DNA from 3 places in the Clostridium paraputrificum AGR2156 genome. Region 2 is predicted to be linked to each of the others. Evidence: riboswitches for the same ligand, from Rfam matches in the RefSeq annotation. Region 2 holds a riboswitch; each other region holds the start of a gene.
The links. Region 2 has a riboswitch for S-adenosylmethionine ahead of G594_RS0101100 (methionine ABC transporter ATP-binding protein). Riboswitches for the same ligand answer to the same signal wherever they lie in the genome.
Positions count from the first base shown of each region.

Region 1: another riboswitch for S-adenosylmethionine. It lies ahead of G594_RS0103075 (O-acetylhomoserine aminocarboxypropyltransferase/cysteine synthase family protein); the one in region 2 lies ahead of G594_RS0101100 (methionine ABC transporter ATP-binding protein).
Region 3: another riboswitch for S-adenosylmethionine. It lies ahead of metK (methionine adenosyltransferase); the one in region 2 lies ahead of G594_RS0101100 (methionine ABC transporter ATP-binding protein).

Region 1 covers NZ_AUJC01000001.1:644,415-649,588, reverse strand. The annotation lists gene G594_RS0103095 (M18 family aminopeptidase) at 1-305, shown strand, start outside; gene G594_RS0103090 (homoserine dehydrogenase) at 357-1,334, shown strand; gene G594_RS0103085 (hypothetical protein) at 1,427-2,542, shown strand; gene G594_RS0103080 (5-formyltetrahydrofolate cyclo-ligase) at 2,621-3,190, shown strand; SAM riboswitch class I at 3,221-3,328, shown strand; gene G594_RS0103075 (O-acetylhomoserine aminocarboxypropyltransferase/cysteine synthase family protein) at 3,429-4,691, shown strand; gene G594_RS0103070 (LacI family DNA-binding transcriptional regulator) at 4,928-5,174, shown strand, end outside.
Region 2 covers NZ_AUJC01000001.1:232,292-237,465, reverse strand. The annotation lists gene G594_RS18105 (MATE family efflux transporter) at 1-185, shown strand, start outside; gene G594_RS19450 (hypothetical protein) at 265-483, shown strand; gene G594_RS0101110 (DUF503 domain-containing protein) at 504-791, shown strand; gene G594_RS0101105 (GNAT family N-acetyltransferase) at 914-1,414, shown strand; SAM riboswitch class I at 1,497-1,623, shown strand; gene G594_RS0101100 (methionine ABC transporter ATP-binding protein) at 1,713-2,675, shown strand; gene G594_RS0101095 (methionine ABC transporter permease) at 2,677-3,315, shown strand; gene G594_RS0101090 (MetQ/NlpA family ABC transporter substrate-binding protein) at 3,335-4,153, shown strand; gene G594_RS0101085 (N-acetylmuramoyl-L-alanine amidase) at 4,308-5,012, shown strand; gene G594_RS0101080 (ABC transporter ATP-binding protein) at 5,068-5,174, opposite strand, start outside.
Region 3 covers NZ_AUJC01000001.1:447,082-452,255, reverse strand. The annotation lists gene yyaC (spore protease YyaC) at 1-434, opposite strand, end outside; gene G594_RS0102170 (hypothetical protein) at 541-1,005, shown strand; tRNA gene G594_RS0102165 (tRNA-Tyr) at 1,171-1,255, shown strand; tRNA gene G594_RS0102160 (tRNA-Val) at 1,263-1,338, shown strand; tRNA gene G594_RS0102155 (tRNA-Thr) at 1,367-1,441, shown strand; tRNA gene G594_RS0102150 (tRNA-Tyr) at 1,445-1,529, shown strand; SAM riboswitch class I at 1,823-1,924, shown strand; gene metK (methionine adenosyltransferase) at 2,001-3,176, shown strand; gene nagA (N-acetylglucosamine-6-phosphate deacetylase) at 3,217-4,353, opposite strand; gene recD2 (SF1B family DNA helicase RecD2) at 4,457-5,174, shown strand, end outside.

The sequences.
Region 1 (5,174 bases), 410 kb from region 2:
AACCAGTACTAGGTGGAGGACCTGTAATTAAAATGGCAGCATCAGGTAGCTATTCAACTGATAGTTATGCATCTGCTATTTTTAAGGGAGTTTGTGCAAATGCAAATGTTCCATGTCAAGTGTTTGTTAGTAGATCAGATGTAAGAGGTGGTACTACAATAGGACCAATAACAGCAGCTAATTTATGTATTCCAGTTGTTGATATGGGAGCACCTTTATTATCAATGCATTCTGTAAGAGAGTTAGCAAGTGTGCTAGATAATGAATACACAGTAAAAGCATTCACTGAATTTTATAATATATAATAAAAAACTCGCTTTGCGAGTTTTTTTATTACTTAAGATTGGGGAGAGAGTATGAATATAGGAATAATAGGTTATGGTGGAGTTGGGAAAGCATTAGTTAGATTAATAAAAAAGAAAAAATATGATTTTAATATAAAATTTATAATAAAGAGTGATGGTGGAATTGTCTGCAAAAGTGGAATAGATATAGACAGCATACTTATAAATGAGGATAACCTGCAGAGGCATGAACTTTGGTCGAAGGGGTTAAGCTTAGAGAATGTTATAGATAATGATATTGATTACTTAATTGAGCTTACTCCCACTAATAAAGATACTGGAGAGCCTGCATTATCATTTATAAAGTTAGCATTAAAAAATGGTATAAGTGTAGTTACTGGAAATAAAGGACCTGTATTAATAGATTATAAAGGTTTGAAAAGGTTAGCTGAAGAAAATAATGCTAAGTTAGGAATAGGATGCACAGTGGGAGCTGCACTTCCTACTATAGAAGGTGGTGCAGTTGGCTGTGCAGGAGCAGATATATTATGCATTGAAGGAATATTAAATGGAACAAGTAACTTTATTCTAAGTGAGATGTCAGAAAAGGCAGTTAGCTATGAGGAAGCTTTACATAAAGCACAAAGCATAGGTATAGCTGAAACTAATCCTTATATGGATGTGGAAGGGTATGATACTGCTATAAAAATGATTATTCTTACCAACTATTTTTTTGATTCACAAATAACATTAAAGGATGTAGATATAGTTGGTATAAGCAATATATCCAAAGAAGTTATTAATAGGGTAAAAGATAGTGGAGGAAAGATTAAACTTCTGGGAAAAACATATAGAGAAAATAATGAAATAAAAATAAAAGTTTCACCAGAAATATTAAATGTTGAACATAGTTTATATAGTGTAGATAGGAAAAACAAGGGGATTTTATTTAATACTGATGTTCTTGGAAATATAACAATTATAGGGGGAGCTTCAGGTGTAGAAAATGCAGCAGCATCAATTGTTAGAGATATAACAAATTTAAAGTAAAAAAAGAAAAATTCATTGTAAATATTTCCACAATAGTATAAAATATTAAGCATAGGGTGTTTATGTTAAATTAAGGCGTTGAGGTGGTATTTATGGAGAGAATGTTAAGTAAACTTGAATTTATGCTTATGGGGTTAAGACAATTAACTTTAAGTGCTGTATATGCTTGGTTTCCTGAATTAAAAAAGGAAGATATATTAGAGGCATTACAACAATCACCAAAGTTTAAGGTGGAAGGAAATATAGTAACTTTAAAAAGTGAAACAGAGCTTTATGAAGAAGAGCTTCAAAAAGATATATTAAAAGATCTTATGGGAGAAGCAGATGGAGATGACGATTTATTAGGATATGATGATGACCTAGACTTAATCGCAGAAGAAGATAATAGTGGCTTTTGCTCATCTAATATTAAACTAGATGATGAAGTGATATTAGTTAATTCTAATGAAAATAACTTAGAAGATATAGTTGAAGATCCTATAGTAGACAGTCAATGGGTAGAAGCAAAAGAAGCTACAGAAGAAATCCCAGAGGTAGAAGTTGTACAACCTGTTCAAGGAGATATTGCTTCTTTAGAAGAAAATACAGCTAATGAAGATTATTTTAATTACTATTACAATAGTGATAATGAAGAAGTAAAAGAGGAAAAGAATAAAATAGAAGAAAAGGTTGTTGAGAACGTGGTTGAGAATGTGATTGAGAAGGTTGTTCAAGTTACAGATTTAACTAAGGTAAAGGGATCAGATATATGTTATGAAGATTTAGTGAGAATAATAGATGAGTATAATGATGCTGTAGAAAGTAAATTAAACTATGCAATAGAAAATAAGTTTGAAGTTAGAGTAAAAGCTATTAAGAGCTTCTATGAAAATAAATATAATGTAAGAATTAAAGAAGAAGGTATATTAGGAACTACTGCTTGTATATTCTCTTTAATACATAAGAAAAAGGGTATGGAAGTAGCATATTTGGTTGTATGTGAAAAACTAAATGAATTAATTCTTAATTATATGTTAGACCATTATGATGATGAAGTTGTTTACTTCTGTCCTGTAGAAGGTTCAGAAGTAGAGTTTGAAGTTGGTTTAAATGAATTCTACTTAAAAGATACAGACGTTATCTTTGACAAGTTCTTAGAACACTATGTAGTAGTTGAAGAATGTGATGTAAAGATTAAGAACCTAGAAGTTATTGTAGGAAGTAATTAGTTAGGTTATAATAAGAAATAAGAATAATTATGAAACTCAAGCAAATGACGCTTGGGTTTCTCTATTTTGGTGGTTAATATGGATAAAAAAGAGATAAGAAGAAAAGTAATTTCAAAAAGAGATTTGTTAAAGAATAAAATTGAACTAGATGAAGTAATTGAGAAGAAGTTAAAAGACAATAAAATTTATAAGAATAGTAAAAATATTTTCATATATTTAGGTTTTGGAAGTGAGATAAATACTATTAAATATGTAGAAGACTTTCTTCAAGAAGGAAAGAAAATAATTGTTCCATATACAGATATGAAAAATAAAGTAATGTATGGGATAGAGATAAATACTTTAGATGGATTAAAGAAAAATAAGTTTGGAATATTAGAGCCCACAGATGGTTCTGAAATATTTAATAAAGAGGATATCGATTTAATAATAATGCCAGGAGTAGCTTTTGATAGAAGTGGAAATAGAGTTGGCTATGGAGGGGGATATTATGACAAGTTTTTAAGTGAAATTAACAGTGATATTCCAACTATAGCATTAGCTTATGATATTCAAATATTAGAAGAAGTACCTTCAGAAAAGCATGATATAAAAGTCCATATGGTAATTACAGAAAAAGAAACCATAAAATGCTTGAAAAGTAAATAAGATAGTGTATAATTAGATTAATCGTATAATCTTTTATTAAGAATGGTGGAGGGACTGGCCCTATGAAGCCTAGCAACAACTAATATTCATTTATTAGAACTGTGCTAAATCCTGCAGGAGTTTCCTGAGAAATGAGAGGTTAAGTTATGACGAAGTTAATATAAATTATGTCGTTATTGCTATTTATCTCTTTGATAGATAGCTTTATTTTTATATAAAATTATTAGGAGGGGCTATTATGAAAATTGAAACTAAGTGTTTACATGAAGGCTATAAGCCTAAAAATGGAGAGCCAAGGGCTTTGCCCATATATCAAAGCACAACATACACCTATGACTCTACAGATCAAGTAGGACAATTATTTGATTTGACTGCAGAGGGACATATGTATTCAAGAATATCTAATCCTACTGTTGGGGCAGTTGAGGAAAAGATAGCATCATTAGAAGGGGGAATAGGTGCCCTATGTACTACATCTGGTCAAGCTGCATCTATGATAAGTATATTAAATATACTTAGTGCAGGTGACCATATTGTAAGCGCAGCTACTATATATGGGGGAACAATAAATCTTTTGGCAGTTACTCTTAAGAAATTTGGTATAGAATGTACTTTTGTCGATCCAGATGCATCAGAAGAGGAAATCCAAAAATCATTTAGAGATAATACTAAAGTTGTATTTGGAGAGACTATTGCAAATCCAGCTATTTCAATATTAGATATAGAAAAGTTTGCAAATATTGCTCATAAAAATAACGTACCATTAATTATAGATAATACATTTGCAACACCTATTTTGTGTAGACCAATAGAATATGGTGCAGATATAGTTATTCATTCAACAACAAAATACATGGATGGACATGCAGTTCAAGTTGGTGGAGTTATTGTAGATAGCGGCAATTTTGATTGGACAAACGGTAAGTTCCCAGAGTTTACTGAACCAGATGAATCTTATCATGGTGTTGTATATACTGAAATTTTTGGAAAAGCAGCTTATATAACAAAAGCAAGAGTTCAACTTATGAGAGATTTAGGCTGCTATCCATCTGCACAAAATGCTTTTTTATTAAATTTAGGTTTAGAAACATTACCGGTTAGAATAGAAAGACATTGCAAAAATGCTGAAAAGATAGCGGAGTTCTTAAGTTCATCAGATAAAGTTGAATTTGTAAATTATCCAACTTTAAAAGAAAATAAGTATTATCATTTAGCAAGTAAGTATCTTCCTAAAGGATGTAGTGGAGTAATATCCTTCTCAATAAAGGGGGGAAGAGAAGAAGCGGTTAAGTTTATGGATTCATTAAACTTAGCTTCAAATGTAGTACATGTTGCAGATATAAGAACTTGCGTACTTCATCCAGCAAGTTCAACTCACAGACAATTAACAGATGAACAATTAGTAGCAGCAGGAATTACACCAGGATTAGTTAGATTATCTGTTGGTTTAGAAAATGTGGAAGATATTATTGATGACTTAAAACAAGCGTTGTTAAAATAATATAATAAAGATAAAAGAAATGTGGAAGGGAAAGTTAATGGTAATTTTCCCTTCCTTTTTTATGTGATGATATATGTAGTTAAATTAAATTATTTAAAATACTTTATTAAATAAGAAAAATGTGTTTTTACATAAACATATTTTTATCCTATAATTGATATATATTAAAGTTAGAAGAATATAATATTCAAAATAAATTACTATAAAATAAGAGTGAAATTTAAGTAGGAGAAAATATGAGTAATTTAACTATTAAGGATATTGCTGAATTAGCAGGTGTGGCAAAAAGTACAGTTTCTAAATACTTAAATGGTGGAAGTGTTAGTGAAACAACAAAAATAAAGATAAAAAAAGTAGTAGAAGAAAATAATTATGAACCTAATGCATTTGCACAAAGTTTGAAAGCAAAAAGAAGTAAGTTTATAGGAATTATAGCACCATGCTTAGATTCAATTGTTACATCAAGAGTTATAATGTCTATAG
Region 2 (5,174 bases):
CAGTTTATTTAGGAATAGCTAATGGTATAACACCTATTATAAGTTATAACTATGGAGCAAAAAAAGGAGAAAGAATAAATGAACTAATAAAATATGCATCAAAGGTTATGGTAATACTAGGTATAATATGTACAGGATTTTTATTTTTTTGGAGGAGAAACACTAATATCTTTCTTTGTAAGTAATGATAAAATATTATTAGAGACTACTTCACTTGCTTGTAAAATTTATTCTTTAGCATTTTTAGTAAGTGGCTTGAATATTTTGGCATCGTCCTATTTTACAGCTTTAGAGGACGCTAAAACATCAGCTATAATTTCCTTTTTAAGAGGTATAGCACTAATATTTATAGGGATTATAGTTTTACCTGCTATAATGGGTGATTCAGGAATATGGCTTACTGTAGCTTTTAGTGAGTTTTTAACATTATTAATTGCTCTAGTTTTATTAAAAAAATCAAAAAGTAAATTAATTCAATTATAAAAATTTGGATGTGGTATATCATGAAAATTCTAGTTATGGAAATAAAAATACGAGTATCTTGGGTTCAGAGCTTAAAGGAAAAGCGTATGATAGTTAATAGTATTACTCAAAGGTTAAAAAATAAATTTAACATTTCTGTAGGAGAGATGTTTCATCAAGATAATCATAAAATAATAGGAATTGCTCTATCAAAAGTATGTAGTACTAATGCTATAGTAGACACAACAAAAGAAAAAGTTATAAGTTTTATAGAAGAAAACTGTGATGGAGAAATAATAGAAATATTTGATGAGACAATAGAATATTAAGTTAAAAGGTGTATGAGCTAAAGTGCTTATACACCTTTTATCAGAATAGTAAAAAAATACAGGGTGCAATAGATTTTAACTCTGCTATAATAGAGAAGGATATTTTATGTAAGGAGTAAAAGATGAGGTTAAGAATAGGGGAATTAAAAGATTTAGATTTGATTTATAGCATAAAATGTAAAGCACTAAAACATTATAAAGATTTTGGAATAAGTTGGAATGAAAATTATCCAACAAGAGATACATTTAAGAGTGATATAGATAAAAGGGAATTATTTGTACTAGAAAAAAATAAAAATGAAATTTTAGGAATAGTTGTCATCAATAGAACAGAGGAAAAGGCATACGATGATTTGCCATGGACTTTTAATGATGATTATGTTGTGTTACATAGAGTATTAGTAAACCCTGCTTTTTCTGGAAAGGGATATGGCAAATATTTAATACAGAAGGTTTTAGAATATGCTAAAGAAGATGGAATTAAAGCAATAAGATTAGATACTAATACTAAAAATATACTTGGACAAAAGTTGTACAAGTCTCAGGGGTTTAACATAGTAGGAGAAATTTCTTTGCCAGATAAAGATGGAAGTTTTTATTGCTTAGAAAAAATATTGGAATAACTTTCAAAAATATATTGACAATATTAAAGGATTGGAATATATTATTAAACAAGAAGTAAATAATTAGAAAATAAAATATAATATCTTATCCAGAGTGGTGGAGGGACTGGCCCTGTGAAACCCAGCAACCGATTAAGTGGCTCATTTTCCATTTAGAATACGGTGCTAATTCCTGCAGCAATTTTTTATATTTTGCTGATAGATAAGAGAATAAATTAGGCTTAGTGAATTCATGCACTAGAGATTTATTCTCTAGTGCATTTATTTTTATATTAAAAAAGAGGGAGGGGACATTATTATGATAGAAATTAAAAATGTATGTAAAAGTTTTGGACAAGCAGAGGTATTAAAAGATATAGCAATAAGCATAAAGGAAGGGGAGATTTACGGAATTATAGGCCATAGTGGTGCTGGTAAATCAACGCTTTTAAGATGTATAAATGGATTAGAGTCCTATGATGAAGGAAGTATTAAAGTCATGGGAGAAGAAGTCTCAGGCTTAGGGGCTAAAAAGCTTAGAGAGTTTAGAAAAAATTTGGGGATGATATTCCAAAACTTTAACTTACTTAAAAGGAAAACTGTATATAAGAATGTTTCTCTTCCTCTTGAAGTTTGGGGCTACGATAAAGAGTATATAGATAAGAGAGTGAATGAATTATTAGATTTGGTGGGATTAGGAGACAAGGCAAAAAGTAAGCCTGCATCATTAAGTGGTGGGCAAAAACAAAGGGTTGCAATTGCAAGAGCATTAGCTTTAGAGCCAAAGATTCTTTTGTGTGACGAAGCTACATCTGCTTTAGATCCTAAAATAACTAAAGATATTTTAGCACTTCTATCTAAAATAAATAAGGAATTAGGAATAACAATAGTTATAGTAACTCACCAAATGGAAGTTGTTAAAGAAGTTTGTGAAAGAGTGGCATTGATAGATGGTGGAATAGTTAAGGCTGAGGGAAGAGCAGAAGACTTATTCTTAAAGCCAGGAGCATCATTAAAGAAATTCCTTGGTGAAGAGGATGAGACAACCTTACCTGATGAAGGAATAAATATAAGAATTTTCTTCCCATCAGATTGTTCAGAAAATGCACTTATAACAAGAATGGCTAGGGAAGCAAATGTAGATTTCTCAATAGTTTGGGGAAAACTTGAAAAGTTCAGGGAAAATGTACTTGGAAGTTTAGTTATAAATATTGAGGAAAAGGACAAAGAAACAATATTTAATTATTTAAAGAGCAAAAATATAGAATGGGAGGTAATATAGCATGGGTGAATTATTATTAGAAGCATTTGGACAAACATTAGTGATGGTTGTACCATCAACAATATTCTCTGTAATATTTGGTTTTATAATTGCAATAGTACTTGTAGTAACAGATAGCAATGGTCTAAGGTCTAACAAAGCAATATATAAATGCATAGATGCAATAGTAAATGTATTAAGAGGTTTTCCATTCGTAATATTAATGGTTGCTATAATACCTTTTACAAGAGCAATAATGGGAACATCTCTTGGAGAGAAAGCAGCTATAGTGCCATTAACAATTGCAGCAGCACCTTTTGTAGCAAGAATATTTGAATCTGCTTTAAAAGAAGTAGATCCAGGAGTTATAGAGGCTGCAAAATCCTTTGGTTCAAGTAATTCTCAAATTATATTCAAGGTAATGCTAAAAGAGGCTATACCATCAATTCTATCAGGTATAACACTTACAGTTATAAATCTTATAGGATATTCAGCAATGGCAGGTGCTCTAGGGGCAGGGGGCCTTGGTAACTTAGGAATAAGATATGGATTCCAAAGATTCCAAACGGATGTAATGATTGTTACAGTAATTGTGTTGATTGTAGTAGTACAAGCTCTTCAAAGCTTAGGAAACTATTTTTATAAAAAATTATCAAGATAAATAAAAGGGGGATTTTAATATGAAAAAGACAAAATTATTATCATTAGTATTAGCAGGAGCATTAACATTAGGTTTAGTTGGGTGCGGGGGCAGCACAGAAAAGAAGGAAGATGACAAGGTTATAAAAATAGGGGTTACATCTGTACCACATGAAGAGATAGTTAATGCAATTAAACCTTTAGTAGAAGAAAAAGGTTATACTTTAAAAATAACACCATTTGATGATTATAATACACCAAATACAGCTGTTTATGAAGGAGAATTAGATGCAAACTACTTCCAACATATTGCATTCTTAAATGAAACAAACGAAGCAAAGGGATATGATCTAGTAAATGTTGCAGAAATCCACATAGAGCCAATGACTTTATACTCTAAGACTGCAAAGAGTTTAGATGAAATAAAGGATGGAGACACAATAGCTATTCCCAATGATGCAACTAACGAAGCAAGAGCATTAAGAGTTCTTGAAGATGCGGGGCTAATAAAGGTAAAGGCAGGAGAATTAGTTACTCCAAAGGATATAACTGAAAATCCAAAGAACTTAAAGTTTAAAGAATTGGCTGCAGAACAACTACCACGACTTTTAGATGAAGTTACAGCTGCTGTTATTAATGGTAACTATGCATTACAAGCTAATTTAGATGCGACCAAAGAAGGATTATATACTGAGGATAAGAACAGAGAAGATATAAATACTAAGAGAAATGTTTTGGTTGTTAAGGAAGCTAATAAGGATTCTGAAAAGACTAAAGTATTAAAAGAGGCTTTAACTTCTGATGAATGTAAGAAATTTATAGAAGAAAAGTATAAGGGAGCTGTAATTCCTGTATTCTAATATAATGAATGATTTGAGAAGAGAAATCGCTTAGCGGTTTCTCTTTTTTGGTGAGAATAAAAAGATATAAGCGTTGCTAATATTCACTAAATAACTATTTTCTAAATAGAATAGTATTAGGACAAAGTATTATCAATTTTTAGGAGGAAGGTATTTGGGTAGATGGATAATTGATGCTGGGCATGGTGGAAAAGACAATGGAGCTATTGGACCTGGTGGAAGAAGAGAAAAGAATATATCTTTAGATGCTGCATTAGAGGCAAAAAGAGTATTAGAGCTAAATGGTGAAGAGGTATTTTTAATAAGATCAAATGACATATATATGGAATTAAAAGAAAGAGTTACTTATGCAAACGGTTGGGGAGGAGATTATTACATTAGTTTTCATATGAATTTTAGTGATTCAGATTCAATTGAGGGTACAGAGGTATTTATTAAAAAAGATAATTCTAAATCAAAAGAGTTTGGTGAGTATTTACTAGATAAGATGGTAAAGGGTTTTAAAAGTGAAAATAGAGGGCTATCAGAAATAGATTATGGTGTGTTAAATAGCATAAATATACCAGGAGCTGTATGCTTAGGAGATTATATTTCTAATAGGCAGGTAGAGAGAAATTTTAATGCAGAGTATTTTGGAAGAGTAGTAGCTAATGCCTGTGTTCAGCTTGTTGGAAAAATACCTAAAGAAGAAGGGAAAAAGAATAAAGGGATAAAGAAAGAAGTAACCAAAGATTATGGATGGAGAGTGTGCGTAGGTGTCTATGAAGACTTTGAGGAAGCTAAAAGGGTTGTACAAGATATTCAAGCTAGAGGAGTTTCTAATGTTTATATAATCCCTTATATAGGAAAAAGTAAATAGTTTATATAAAAAAATGAAAGGAATCCAGCTATTGCTGGATTCCAACATTTTTAAATTACTCTCCAAGATATGCACTCTTTATACTATCATCTTCTAATAATTCTTTAGCATCTCCACTTAAGACAATCTTACCTGTTTCAAGTACATAAGCTCTATCTGCAA
Region 3 (5,174 bases), 210 kb from region 2:
GAAAAGAAGTCAGCATTATCACTTGAGTCTATTATACCTATTATAGAGGCCATACCTACATCAGGAAGTGTCTTTCCTACTCCTTTTCCAGGATGTATAGCATAGTCTCTAGTATGAATTTCACCTATTGATTTATTTTCACCTAAACAAGCATCAATACCGATTATGCAAGCATCAGGGTGTAATTTATTTATCTCTTCCAATCGTTTATCTATATTTAAAGCATGAATGGGATTTGATATAGTACCATAGATTGGTAAAGGAAAGAGATTCTCTTCTAATATAGTACCAACTAAAGGTCCTAAACAATCTCCAATACATTTATCAGTTCCTATACAAACTATAGCTGTATTATCCTTTATAAAATCTTTTATTCCTTCTGCAATTTCATAATAAGCAAGTGCAGATCTATAATGAACCTTCCTTTTATTCAAGCCATAACACCCCCTTCAATAATATATGAGTGGGAGTTAATAAATAGTATATAAGAATAAAAAAATGCTAAGTGGCAATAAATCAAATATGAAGGGAGTGAAAAAAATGAAAAAAGTTTTTGTTGGATTAGTAATTTTTTTGGCAAGTTTTATTACTATATATACTATTTTTATATGGGAACCAAAGTCAGTAGCAGATATTGTGAACTTAGGTGGAGTTACAAATGAAGATGTTAAAAGTGAAAATGATGAAAAAGAAGTGGAGAGCAAGAAAAAAGAGGAAAGTAAAGAAGTATCTGTTGATGTAAATCCTATATTAAAGGTAAGTGTAGAGGATATATATAATGAAATGCCTAGGAAAGATTATGAAGAACTAAAAAAGGTTATTACAACAATGTCAACAAGTGATATAGGTATGATAGAAGATGCTATAAATAGTGAAGATAAGGAAAGTGGAATTACAAATGCTATATCAGTTTTAAAGACTAGATTAAGTAGCGAGGATTATGAGAAAATAAAGAGTATATTATCTCCATATGTAAATTTTAATAATATCAAAGAAAATGTGTAGAAAAAACGGATGTAATATTAAATGAGAGTAAAACCGATAGATGTAGAGTAAATTAAGGATAATCTTGATATATGCATTCATTTGAGAGTTGAAATATAAGAGCATAGAATATATACTAACTATTGTTGATTCGGTGCTTACAGCATTTGAAGAAAACTAAAAATTGGAGGAGTTCCCGAGTGGCCAAAGGGGGCAGACTGTAAATCTGTTGCGATTCGCTTCGATGGTTCGAATCCGTCCTCCTCCACCATTTAAATGGGCGCATAGCTCAGCTGGGAGAGCACCTGCCTTACAAGCAGGGGGTCACAGGTTCGATCCCTGTTGTGCCCACCATTTAAAACTTAAAAAATAAATATAATATGCTGGCATGGCTCAACGGTAGAGCAGCTGACTTGTAATCAGCAGGTTGTAGGTTCGATTCCTATTGCCAGCTCCAAATGGAGGAGTTCCCGAGTGGCCAAAGGGGGCAGACTGTAAATCTGTTGCGATTCGCTTCGATGGTTCGAATCCGTCCTCCTCCACCATTTAAAAGCAAGTTTACTTGCTTTTTTTAATGTCTATAAAAGTATAAAATTCTAATAGTATGAGAGGGGTGGATATTTATTTCCGTGTGACTTGGAGTTTTGTGACGGAACAAGTAAAATAAATATCTACTCCACATTTTTTATTCCTTAAAAGTTGATAATGTGTATTAAGTTAATAAAATCTGTGGATAGAAAAAAAGCTTCTGTGGATAAAAGTTGAAATTATATAATAAATACTATTGAGTTTAAAAAAATAATATGTTACAATAAGTTTGCAAAAATTAAATAAAAAACTCTTATCAAGAGAGGTGGAGGGAAAGGGCCCGATGAAACCCGGCAACCTGTTATATTACAAGGTGCCAATTCCTGTAGATTTTTTATCTACGAGATGAGAGAGATTATATAGTAAAGTCTCTTCTTATCGAAGGGTTTTTTTATTGCCTAAAAACATTTGGAAGGAGAAGACAAATTATGAAAAGATTATTTACATCAGAGTCAGTAACAGAAGGACATCCAGATAAAATATGTGATCAAATATCTGATGCAGTGTTAGATGCGATTTTATCAAAGGATCCAAATGCAAGAGTAGCATGTGAAACATGTACAACAACAGGATTAGTAATGGTAATGGGGGAAATAACAACAAATTGTTATGTTGACATTCCTAAAGTTGTTAGAGAAACAATAAGAGAAATAGGTTATGATAGAGCTAAGTATGGATTTGACTGTGATACATGTGCAGTTATGACTACTATAGATGAACAATCAGCTGATATAGCAATGGGAGTAGATGAAGCTTTAGAATCTAAAAAGGGTGATAAGGATGATGTTGAAGCAGTAGGTGCTGGAGACCAAGGTATGATGTTTGGTTTTGCAACAAATGAAACTCCAGAATTTATGCCACTACCAATAGCTATGGCTCACAGACTTTCTAGAAGACTTACTGAAGTTAGAAAGAATGGAACACTAGATTATTTAAGACCAGATGGTAAAACACAAGTAACAGTTGAATATGAAAATAACACAGCTAAGAGAATAGATGCAATAGTTATTTCTACTCAACATGGTGAAGAAGTTACTTTAGAACAAATAGAAAAAGATTTAATGGAATACGTAATAAGAGAAGTGGTTCCAGCTGAATTATTAGATGAAAACACTAAATATTATATAAATCCTACTGGAAGATTCGTTGTAGGGGGGCCTCAAGGAGATTCGGGATTAACAGGAAGAAAGATAATAGTTGATACTTATGGAGGAATGGGAAGACACGGTGGTGGAGCATTCTCAGGAAAAGATCCAACAAAGGTTGATAGATCAGCAGCGTATGCAGCAAGATGGGTTGCTAAAAACTTAGTAGCCGCTGGCCTTGCAGATAAGCTTGAAATACAATTAGCTTATGCTATAGGTGTTGCAAAGCCAGTATCAATAGAAGTTGAGACATTTGGAACTGGAAAAGTTGATGAAGAAACTATAATTAATATAGTTGAAAAGGTATTTGACTTAAGACCAGGTGCAATAATTAAAGAGTTAGATTTAAGAAGACCAATCTATAAGCAAACTGCTGCTTATGGACATTTTGGAAGAACAGACTTAAATCTTCCATGGGAACAATTAAACAAGGTTGAAGAAATTAAAAAATTATTATAGAAAAAAGACTTATTGCAATAATTTGCAATAAGTCTTTTTATTATTTATTATAAACTTTTTTTCCCTTAACGAAAACTTTTTGAATTTCTATATCTTCATTAAATAATATAAGGTCAGCATCATAACCTTCTTTTATCAAACCTTTATGATCTTCAACATGACAGTGTTTTGCACCATTGTAAGTAGCCATTCTTACAACTTCATTTAAAGGATAATTTGAGTTGCTATATATATTCTTAACAGCTTTATCAAGAGTAAGAACAGAACCAGCTAAAGTTCCATCTAATAATCTTGCAGCACCATTTTTAACTATAACATCTTGACCACCTAAAGAATATTGGCCATCTGGCATACCACAAGCTTCCATAGCATCACTAACTAATAAAACTTTATCAGTTCCCTTTTGCTTATAGGCTGTTCTTAAAGCAGGGTAAGAAATATGGATACCATCAGAAATTGTTTCTGTAGTTATATCAGTATCGAATGTAGCACCTACAACACCTGGTTCTCTATGAGTAAAAGGAGTCATTGCGTTGTAAAGGTGAGTTGAGTGGCATGCACCACATTTTATTCCCTCTATAGCTTCATCATAAGTAGCTTTTGTGTGCCCCATAGATACTGTAACACCATTGTCAGAAAGATACTTTATTAATTCTTTTGCACCTTCAACTTCAGGAGCCATTGTGATAGATACAACAGCATCACCATAGTCACCAACTATTTTGTTATAGTTTTCTACTGATGGCGCAAGTAAGAAGTTTGGATTTTGAGCACCAATTGCTTTTGGGCTTATGAAAGGTCCTTCTAAGTGAGCTCCTAATACATTAGCACCTTCAGTTCCTTCTTCTTTAAGCTTTTTAATAACTTTCATAGATTTTCTGATATCTTCAGCAGCAACTGTCATTGTAGTTGGTGTAAAAGATGTTGTACCATGTTCAACTATTGTTTTTGCAATTGTATTTATAGATTCAACAGTACCATCCATGGTATCGCAACCACCAGCACCGTGAATATGAACATCAATAAATCCTGGTGAAAGGTATAAACCTTCAGCATCTATAACTTCTGTATCGTTAACGTTAGAAGGGTTAATTTCTTTAATCTTTCCGTTTTCAATTAGTACAGAACCTTTTTCAATTTTGTCTAAATAAATAATATTACAATTTTTTATTAGCATTAAAACACCTCCATCAATTTTTAGAAACTTTATAATCCTATGATATAATTATAATATATATAGTCAAGAATAAAAATAAGTTTATTGGATATGGAGAGATAATATGGAAGTCTTAGAAGGCTTTGTTGAAGTAATACTTTTTAAAAGTGGTGATACAGGATATGTAGTATCTAAAATTAATATAGAGAATAAGCCTATAACAGCTGTAGGAACAATTCCTTACTTAAGAGAAGGTCAACATGTAAAGTTAACTGGTACTTGGATAATGCATAAACAATTTGGTAAACAGTTTAGTATTAGTAAATGTGAAGAGATTATGCCAACTACAATAGATGGTTTAGAGAAGTATTTATCATCTGGAATAATTAGAGGAATTGGTCCTGTTACAGCAAAAAAAATCATTGACCATTTTGGTGAAGAGGCCATGGATATATTAGATAATAATATTGAAAGAATAAAAGAGATTGATGGTATTGGAGAAAAGAAATTTAGCATTATCTATGAATCATATTTAGAACAACATGATTTAAAAGATATAATGATATATTTTCAAGGCTTTGGCATAACTCATGGGCAGTGTTTAAAAATATATAAAAGATTTGGACCTAATGCTAAAGAAATTGTTCAGAAGGACCCCTATATTCTTTGTAGAGAAATAAAAGGAATAGGTTTTGCTACAGCAGATAGAATTGGGTCAATGATAGGAATAAATAGAGAGTCTGATTCTAGAATAAAGAGTGGAATAGACTTCGTAATAAATAGATTCTGTGCTGCTGGAAATACATATATGCCTAAGAATAAGGTTATAGAAGAAACTAAAG